3 regions of the Isoptericola hypogeus genome follow, and region 3 is predicted to be linked to each of the others. Evidence: predicted binding sites of a transcription regulator. Region 3 holds the regulator's gene; each other region holds the start of a gene.
What was found. The regulator LexA, encoded in region 3, represses DNA repair genes until DNA is damaged. The targets are predictions, from matches to a motif close to TCGAACANNTGTTCGA.
Positions count from the first base shown of each region.

Region 1: ABD254_RS09990 (HNH endonuclease signature motif containing protein) is a predicted target of LexA. The motif match lies at 1,499-1,514, and genes of this name have one in related genera.
Region 2: ABD254_RS12140 (DUF222 domain-containing protein) is a predicted target of LexA. The motif match lies at 817-832, and genes of this name have one in related genera.

Region 1 covers NZ_BAAAPM010000003.1:1,702,284-1,705,523, forward strand. The annotation lists gene ABD254_RS09990 (HNH endonuclease signature motif containing protein) at 1-1,465, opposite strand, end outside; gene ABD254_RS09995 (DUF2255 family protein) at 1,986-2,435, shown strand; gene ABD254_RS10000 (S66 family peptidase) at 2,479-3,240, shown strand, end outside.
Region 2 covers NZ_BAAAPM010000004.1:166,076-169,315, reverse strand. The annotation lists gene ileS (isoleucine--tRNA ligase) at 1-402, opposite strand, end outside; gene ABD254_RS12140 (DUF222 domain-containing protein) at 1,111-1,863, shown strand; gene ABD254_RS12135 (HNH endonuclease signature motif containing protein) at 1,761-2,723, shown strand; gene ABD254_RS12130 (LysE family translocator) at 2,937-3,240, shown strand, end outside.
Region 3 covers NZ_BAAAPM010000006.1:14,040-17,279, reverse strand. The annotation lists gene ABD254_RS15295 (DUF5302 domain-containing protein) at 1-24, opposite strand, end outside; gene nrdR (transcriptional regulator NrdR) at 151-726, opposite strand; gene ABD254_RS15285 (LysM peptidoglycan-binding domain-containing protein) at 846-1,175, opposite strand; gene lexA (transcriptional repressor LexA) at 1,479-2,237, shown strand; gene ABD254_RS15275 (L-lactate dehydrogenase) at 2,264-3,240, opposite strand, start outside.

The sequences.
Region 1 (3,240 bases), on a different contig from region 3:
GGTCGGCGGTGCCGGGGGTGGTGAGGTAGGTGCGGCCGCGGGGTGAGGTCCAGGCCAGGACGCCGTGGTCGAGCTGTTCGACGTTCCAGCGGGACTCGTGCTTGAGCGTGTGATGTCTGCGGCACAGGTGCGCCAGGTTCTGCGCGTCGGTGGGGCCGCCGTCGACCCACGCGGTCGTGTGGTCGACGTCGCAGCGCGTGGCGGGGATGCGGCAGCCGGGGAACCGGCACGTGACGTCGCGCAGGGTGAGGAAGGCGCGCAGGTCGGCGGGCACGACGTAGCTACGCCGGTCCACGGTGAGCATGGCCCCGGTGACGGGGTCGGTGAGGATGCGCCGCAGCGTCGGGGCGTGGGCGGCGAGCTGTCGTGCGGTCTCCGCATCGAGGGGAACGGTGCCGTCGAGCGTGCCCGGATCCTCGCTCGCGCCGGTCAGGGTGGTGACCGGGACCGTCACGTGCACGACGGGCCGAATGCTGCGCGCCAGCGTGACCAGCGGGTCCGGGGGCGGCGTTGCTGGTGGGTGGTTGGGTGACCTCGTGCCCGGTGGTTCCGACGGCGGTGACGTGCCGGGCGGTGTCGCGCCGGGTGGTCCTGCAACTGGCGGCGAATCGAAGGCCGCGCCTGATGGGGGCGTCTCAGTAGCCGCTGCCGTGTCGGACTCCCCGGCCTTGCGTTCGGGCTCGCGCTCGGCACCAGCCTCGGGGCCGCTGGTGCCGCCGGTGCTGCCCGTGTCGTCGAGGAGCAGGGCGGTCAGGGTGGCGGCGCGTAGCTGCCCGATGCCACGGGGGTCGCCGGTGGTCTTGGCGCGGGCGGCGGTGCGGGTGAGGCGGTCGTGCACAGCGTGCGCCACAGGAGAGGGCAGGTGCGCGGTGAGCCAGGACATGCCGTCCTTGCCGTCATCGACCCACACGTCGGCCTTCAGGTTCGCGGCCTCGTGCCGAACCTCGGCGGGCACGGGGTGCAGCAGGTCGCGGGCCGCGCGGGCCAGGGCGCCGAACTTCGCCGCGGTCACCTCCGGGGCGCGGTGCAGCACGACCGCTTCGATCTCGGCCACGGCGTGGGCGGGCAGGTCGGCCACGGCCTCGACCAGCACGGCCGCGTGCCGGTAGCTGATCCTCCCGGTGCACAGCGCGTCGAGGGTGGCTCTGGCGCGCCGGGTCAGGACCTGCGCGTCGGACAGCAGGGTGGAGGCCGAGGCTTCGCCGATCCCCAGCGCGCACGCGACCTCTGCCGCCAACGCTCGGTGAGCGACGGAAGAACGCCGTACGGCCGGCGCGGTCGCGACCCGCGGGACGTCGAGGTCGAGCATCGTCTCCGGGGCGGCCTCGGTCGCGGCGAGTACCTCGGCCAGCGCCACGGTGCGGCGTCCCAAGGCGGCGTTCGCGGCCGTCTGCTCGTCCGCTGCCCGGCCCAGCGCAGCGTCCAGCACGAGTTGTGCTGCTGCGGTGCCCGGCGTCCGTGCCATGCGACAAGTCAACCAGGAGCCACCGACACGGAGTCGAACGTCTGTTCGACCGTCGTGGGCGAGACGAGAGGCGCGAGAGGCGCCGGTCGGCGCGAAGCCAGGGTCTCCACGGTCTCGACCGGTGGTCTCGACCCCGCGTGTCGAATGGCTCGACCGGTGGACACGACCGTGGCCCCGATGGGCGCTGGCCGGGGCGCGGTCGAGCGAGGGAGGGCGGGATTGAACGCGTGCCGAGCTGCCGAACCGTTCGCGCAGCGACCGCGGTGCGCCCGACGGCGCCGGCTCGGGTGTCGTGCGGCGGTCTGAGGGCCGGGAGGCTGTGTGCGCCGCCGGTGCAGGGCCGACGCGCATCGCGTGGGGACCTGTGTCGAGGGGAACAGCAGCGCCCCGAGATCGGTTCATCCATCGGCGGGCAGGTCCTGCGACCTGCCCCGACGCATGTCCCGCCCCTACCGAAGGACCCATCACGCCTCTCGACCGCACGCCCTCCGCTCTGACGCCCGACCACGAGGAGACGCCCATGACCACGACCGGGACCCACGACATCGGCGCGCTGGCCGCCGCCCCCGCCGTCCACCTCCTCGCCGCCGACGCTGAACGTGGCGCGCGCAGCTGGGTCGTGCGGCTCGGCCGTGACCTGTACGTGCGGACCGTCCCGGGCGACGGGTGGTCACGGGCCGGGCGGGCGCGGGTGCGGCTGGACGGGGCGGAGTACCCGGTCGTGCTGACGGAGGTCGCGCCCGAGCTGCACGGCCCGCTCGACGACGCGTACCGAGCCAAGTACGACGGGTACGGCAGGGCGAAGATCGACGCCGTCCTGTCGGACACGGCGACGGCCGCGACCTTTCGGCTCAGGCCGCGCCGCGTCACCGTAGGGGAGCGGGTCACCCAGGCGGTCGCTGCGCTGCGGCTGCGCGTCGCGACGGCGGGGCCCGTGCGGGATGCGGACGCCCCCTGTCCGAGCAGCTGATTCCGGTGGACATCACGCCGCTCGGGCGGAGACGATCCCGGCCATGACGATCCGCTACCCCCGCCCCCTGCGCCCCGGCGACACGATCGGCGTGACGGCGCCGTCGTCCGGCGTCGAGGAGCGCCTTCATGCCCGCCTGCAGCACGCGGTCGACGTCGTGCGCGCCAAGGGCTACGAGGTCCGCGTGGGCAGCACGACCACAGGAGAGGGGATCGTCAGCGCCCCGGCGGACGCGCGCGCCGCGGAGCTCACCGCGATGCTCACGGACCCCGCGGTGCGCGCCGTCGTGCCGCCATGGGGCGGGTCGCTCGCCATCGACCTGCTGCACCGCCTCGACTGGGAGGCGCTGGCCGCCGACCCGACCTGGCTCGTCGGCTTCTCCGACATGTCGACGGTCCTGCTCCCGCTGACGCTGCGCACCGGCGTCGCGACGCTGCACGGGCAGAACCTCATGGACACCCCGTACGACGTCCCGGACGGCCTGCTGGGTTGGTGGGACGTGGCCGCCGCCGAGCAGTCGGGGGTGCCAGGTGCCGCCCTCGTGCAGCGCTCGCCGCGCCGCCACCGCCGGTCCGGCTGGGACGACTACGAAGGGCACCCGGACGTCTCGACCTGGACCCTCGACACCCCGGGCTCCTGGCTCCGCCTCGACGCCGGCGCCGACCCGGGCGAACCCGTGGACGTCACCGGCCGGCTGATCGGCGGCTGCGTGGAGATGTTGCCGTTCCTGGCCGGGACGGCGTACGGCGACGTGCCGCGGTTCGCCGCCGAGCACGCGCCGGAGGGCCTGGTCGTCTACCTCGAC
Region 2 (3,240 bases), on a different contig from region 3:
GATGCCGAGCTCGAGGATCTCGTCCTTGGTCTTGATGCCGAGCTGGCTCATGGCCTCGAGCTCGGCGGGCAGGCCGTGCGTGTCCCAGCCGAAGCGGCGCTCGACGTGCTTGCCGCGCATGGTCTGGTAGCGCGGGACGACGTCCTTGGCGTACCCGGTGAGCAGGTGGCCGTAGTGGGGCAGGCCGTTGGCGAACGGCGGGCCGTCGTAGAAGACGAACTCGTTGCTGCCGTCGGCGCCCGCCGGGTTCTTGGCGACGGAGGCGCGGAACGTGTCGTCCGCCGCCCAGAACTCCAGCACCTCGCGCTCGATGGCGGGCAGGTCCGGCGACGCGGGGACGCCGGTGATGCCGAACGCCGCGCCGGTGCGCTGGTCGGACGAGCGGTGCAGGGGGTAGGCCATGGGTGGGCTCCTGTGCGGACGAGCTGGCGGTCGGTGGTACGTCGGACTGCTGTGCGAGGACGACGCCCCCGCCCCGAAGGACGCAGGTGCCGCGGTACCACCCCGCTTGCGGACCTCGGGCCGATCATGAGGTCCACCGCTCGTTCACGGCTGTGACGGGCCTACCCGTCCGGTTCTACTGGGAGCGGTGGCCGCTCCGTTCTTCCGGAGGCTCGCCGGTGATGGCCGGGTCGACGCCTGTGATCCCATGGTAGCCGGGAGTGCAACTCCGCCCGAGCGGCATCACGGCCTCCGGCGTGCGCAGCCGGGTAGAGCTCGTGCGCAGCCGGGTAGAGCTGCCGCGGCCACGCCGGACGGACGGCTGGGCGGTTCGACAGGCGTTGGCACATTCGGCGGTATTGCATGACAAATCATTAGCACACACGTTCGAATCCTGGTAGGCTGTGGGCATGTCGACGACGTATCCCGAGGGCCCCGGCGAACCCTCCGGGCGTGCCGGGATGCCCGGCCCGGCGGCGCCGACGCGAGACACTCGCTCCTGGGACGACGAGCTCGCGCGGCTGCTCGCGCTGGAGACGGGGACGCCGGCCTTCACGGTGGCCGCGGAGCGGTACGCGGGGCAGACCGTCGCACTGGGTCTGGATGACGAACAAGACGACCAGGGTGACCCGTCCTGGTTCGCCCCGGCCCCGAAGCCCTGCAGGGCGGGTGACCCCCTCCCCCGCTCTGCATGGCGAGCTGGCCGCGCTGCTGCCCCGCGAGCACCAGCCGGCGTCCGCCGCGGACATTGACGGGACGTTGTCGATGCTCACGCGGGTCCAGGCCGACCTCGGGCGGCTCGAGGCCGTCAAGGCGACGCTCGTCGAGCGGCTACGACGGCAGACCATTGCCGGCGAGGACGCGCTGATCGATGTCTCCGACCCGCACGCGCGGGCCGCTGACAGGGGCCGTCGTCGGGAGCTCGCGCGTCGCGCCGTGGTCGCGGACCTGGCCACGACCCTGCGGGTCGGGGAGACCGCCGCAGGCACCCTGGTCGACCACGCGCACGCCCTGATCACCCTCGCGCCCCGGATGTTCGCCTCGCTGTGGCACGGCCGCACCTCGTGGCGGCACGCCGGGATCCTCGCCCGGCACATCGAGGAGCTGACCCCGGGCCAGGCGCGCGCGATCGAGTCCATGGTCCTGAGCGACGCGGCCACCATGACCCCCACCCAGTTCACCGACGCCGTGCAGGACGCCCGCGACCTCGTGCACCCCGTCCCGCTGGACGTGCGGCACGCCGACGCGTGCACCAAGCGCGGTGCATGGCTCGACCCCGCCTCGGACGGCATGGCCTGCTCACGGCGCTCCTGCCCGTCGTGGTCGCCCACGCCATCGACGACCGCCTGGCCGCGACCGCCGCACGCCTGCGAGCCGACGGCGACGGTCGTCAGACCTCCGAGCTGCGTGCCGACGTCCTGACCGACCTGCTCCTGGACGACGGCACCCTCGACCTGTCCACCGCGACCTTCGCCACCGCGCCCGCGCCGGCCGTGGCCGGCTCCGCCGCCGGCCGTCGGCCGCACCGTGAGCACGGCGGAACCGTGTCGAGGAGCACGCAAGACCCGCCCAGCACGCCCGCCGCGTCCGTTCCCGCCGATCCCCTCGACGACGAGGTACGCCCGCGCGTCGGGAGCCTCGCGCCCCTGGCCAGGTCGATCCGCCCCCGGGTCACCGTCACCGTGCCCGTCCTGACGCTCCTCGGTGTCTCGCAGACCCCCGCCACGCTCGACGGGCACATCCCGATCGACGCCGACGCCGCCCGCGCGCTGTGTGCGCACGCCCCGTCGTTCCGGCGCATCCTCACCCACCCCGAGACCGGCACGCCGCTGTCCGTGGGCCGCAGCACCTACGCCGTGCCCGCGGACCTCAGGGCCCTCCTCGCCGAACGCGACCGCACCTGCCGCTTCCCCGGCTGCACCCGCGCCGCCTACCGCACCGACCTCGACCACACCACCGCGTGGGCCGACGGCGGCACGACCGCGGCCGACAACCTGGCCCATCTCTGTCGTCGACACCACACGGCCAAGCATCAGACGACCTGGCAGGTGCGCCAGGTTCGCACCCCGGACGCTCCGTTCGGCGGCGAGCTCGAGTGGACCTCGCCGACCGGCAGGGTCCACCGCACGTCTCCCACCCGCCCGGTCACCTCCACGCACCGCACCCTCCCGCGCCCGTTCCTGCCATCCGACGAAGGCGTCGGCGACGACGCGGAGGGCGCCGCCGGCACCTCGCTTCCGGCAGACCCCCTGGGCGACGACCCAGGACCGCCGCCCTTCTGACGACACGGCCGACTGACGACATGACCGCGTCCTCCAGACCCACGCTGGTGCCCACCACCAGTACGCTCCGGCGCATGCCCTTCCAGGTCCGCCCGGCGACGCCGGACGGCGCGAGCGTCGTCGACGACCGGTTCGGCGGGCTCGCGGAGGTCCGTCTGGTGCGCTGACCGGAAGCGGGGTCCCGGAGAGCCGGGGCCTCGCTATCGTCGTCACGTGACCGTGACCTCTGCCGTCCTGGCCTTCGCGCTCGTCGCCGGGCTGCTGACGATCGTCCCCGGCCTGGACACCGCGCTGGTGCTGCGCAGCACGGTGGCGCGCTCCCGCGCGCACGGCTTCGCCGCGCTGGCGGGGATCCAGCTGGGCACTCTCGTCTGGGGCGCAGCCGCGGCCGGGGGCGCCGCCGCGCTCCTCGCCGCGAGCCAGACGGCCTACCGCGTCCTGACCGTGGCCGGCGCCGCGTACATGGTGTGGCTCGGCGCCTCCATGATCTGGTCGTCGTTCCGGCGCCCCCGCGCGG
Region 3 (3,240 bases):
GCCCTCGTGTCCTTGCGCCGTCATTGCGACCACCTCGTCCGTCTCGTCGGGGTGTGCGTGCTGACGTCCGCACGCCCGCCGCACCCTGGTGGCGTCCAGCATGGTGCACCCCGGCGGGCGGCGCCACAGGATTTCACCCTCGGCCACGTCTCACCGTCGCGTCGGCGCTGGCGTGTCCCGGACCTCTCCGCCCTGGTCACGCACCTCGCGGGCACCGGCCTCGTCGGGACCTCCCGCGCCGTCGCCCTCGCCCGCCCCTGCGGCGCGCGCCTCGCGCTCGACCCGCTCGGCCCGCAGCGACGTGATGGCACTCTCGAAGTCCTCCAGCGACTCGAAGTCCTGATAGACGCTCGCGAACCGGAGGTACGCCACCTCGTCGAGCTCGCGCAGCGGACCGAGGATCGCCAGGCCCACCTCGTACGCGTCGATCTCGGGGCTGCCGGTCCCCCGGAGCGTCTCCTCCACCTTCTGTGCGAGCAGGGCAAGGTCGTCGGCGCTCACCGGGCGACCCTGACAGGCCTTCCGCACGCCGGAGACGATCTTGTCCCGGCTGAAGGGCTCGGTCGCACCGGACCGCTTGACGACCGAGAGGCTCGCCGTCTCGATCGTGGTGAAGCGCCGCTGGCACGACGGGCACTGTCGACGACGGCGGATGGTGGTGCCGTCGTCGGACGTCCGGGAGTCGACGACGCGCGAGTCCGCGTGTCTGCAGAACGGGCAGTGCATCGGGTACTCCTGGGCTCGGTGCCGGACCGGCGCCCGGCTGCCGACAACGTAGGCGGCGACCCGCGCCCTGCGCAACACGCCGCCCTGCGGCGGGGCCCCGAGCGGACCTTCCCGACGTCTCACTCCTGCGGCAGCAGCACCACCTGCCCCACCTGGAGGTCTGCCGACTCGAGCTCGTTCAGCTCCTGGAGGTCCACCACGACGTCGCGCACGTCCTCGTCGGTGCTCGCGAGACCCCGCGCGTACTCCCACAGCGACTCTCCCGGCGCCACGGTGTGCAGCCGGACCTCCAGGGGGCCGCCAGGCGTGCCGGCGACGGCGCGCTGACCGACGAGCCCGGCCGCAGCGGCGACCAGGACGGCGACGAGGACGACCACGGCTCGCCCGCGCCGGGTGAGCCGGAGGCCGCCGAGGCCGAGGGGCCCGGGGGCGGAGACGGTGCTGGCCATGATGGTGGTCCTCTCGTCGCGTCGGTGCGGCCATCGCCCGTCGGGCGGCCACGCCGTGTCGAAGGTTCCTGTGTCGAGCCGTCGGCGTCGATCCGTCCGAGTCGATTCGTCGATGTCGAACACCCGTTCGTCGAACGCCTGTACCAAGGTGTAGCACAGGAGTGCGACACGGTCGAGCGTTTGTCGAACAGATGTTTGATGCGCGGGGCGATCTGACCTAGAGTGGTTCCAGCGCGATGGAAGGTTTGTCGGATTTCAGGGCCCGTCGGGGCGGGCCGCGACGTCGGAGGACGGGAGAACGTCATGACGAGCGGACGGGACGAGGCGGCCGGGGCGACGGGCCCCGCCCTGGCCTCGGTGAGCGAGCTCGCGCCGGGCGCCGATCGCCTGACGCCGCGCCAGCGGCGGGTGCTGGAGACCATCCGCGTCTCCGTGGACACCCGCGGGTATCCGCCGACGATGCGCGAGATCGGCGAGGCCGTCGGGCTCGCGAGCCCGTCGTCGGTCAAGCACCAGCTCACCACGCTCGAGCGCAAGGGCTACCTGCGTCGCGACCCGAACCGGCCGCGTGCCATCGAGGTCGTCGACCCGGATGCGCCGGGCACGGGCGCCGGACCGGCGGACTACGGCGGCGCGTCCTCCCTCACGAAGGGTGCACCGGGGCTCCCGGCCGACGGAGAGGCGCCGCCTCCCCTGTACGTGCCGCTCGTGGGCCGCATCGCCGCGGGCGGACCGATCCTGGCCGAGCAGGTCGTGGAGGACGTGTTTCCCCTCCCCCGGCAGGTGGTCGGCGACGGCGAGCTCTTCCTGCTGAAGGTGGCCGGCGACTCGATGATCGACGCCGCGATCTGCGACGGGGACTGGGTGGTCGTGCGCCGCCAGCCGGTCGCGGAGAACGGCGAGGTCGTGGCCGCGATGATCGACGGCGAGGCGACGGTGAAGACCTTCAAGCAGGCGGACGGGCACGTCTGGCTGCTGCCCCAGAACAGCGCGTACAGCCCGATCGAGGGCGACGCGGCCCAGGTGCTCGGTCGCGTCGTGGCGGTGCTGCGCAGCCTCTGACGGCGCGCGGGGCCGTGCGGGCCGCCTCAGATGCCGAGGCGGGCCTGCACCTCGCGCATGCTCCGGGCCGACGCGCGCAGGCCTGCGACCTCGTCGTCCGACAACGGCGTGTCGATGGTCTCCGCGACGCCCCGACGGTCGACGAGCGAGGGCACGGACAGGCAGACGTCGCTGATCCCGTAGAACCCGTCGAGCCGTGACGACACGGACATCACGCGGTGCTCGTCGTTGAGGATCGCCTCGATGATGCGCGTCGCGGCCAGGCCCACCGCGTAGTTCGTCGCACCCTTGCCCGCGATCACGCGGTAGGCCGAGGTCACGACGTCGCTCGCGATGCGCTCCCGAGCCGCGGCGTCCAGCGGCTCGTGCCCCCGGAACGGACGCCAGTCGAGCAGCGGCACGCCGGCGATGGTGGCCGAGCTCCAGAGCACGATCTCCGAGTCGCCGTGCTCCCCCGCGATGTTGGCGTGCACGTTGCCGACCGCGACCCCGCAGTGCCGCGCGACGGAGTCCCGCAGCCGCGAGGAGTCGAGCACGGTGCCGCTGCCGAGCACGCGCTCGTGGGGCAGGCCGCTGACCTGCTGTGCGGCATACGTGACCACGTCGACGGGGTTCGTCACCATGAGGAACACGGCGTCCGGGGCGACCTCGACCAGGCCCGGCAGGATCTTGCGGGTCAGCGCGACCGTCGCCTCCGCGAGGTCGAGGCGGGACTGCCCGGGCTCCTGCTTCGCCCCGGCCGTGACGGCGACGACGTCCGCCCCACGGCAGACCTCCACGTCGTCGGAGCCCTCGATCTCCGCCTGGGGGATGAACATCCCGCCGTGCCGAAGGTCGAGCACCTCGGCCTCGACCTTGGCGCGGTTGACGTCCATGAGGGCCACCGTCCGGGCGGCGCCGCGGGCGAGCGCCGCGTACGCGAGCGTCGCGCCGACGGCGCCCGCCCCGACGATCGCGAGCTTCGTCGTGGTGCGGGCACCACGCGCGTCGCGACCGGATCCAG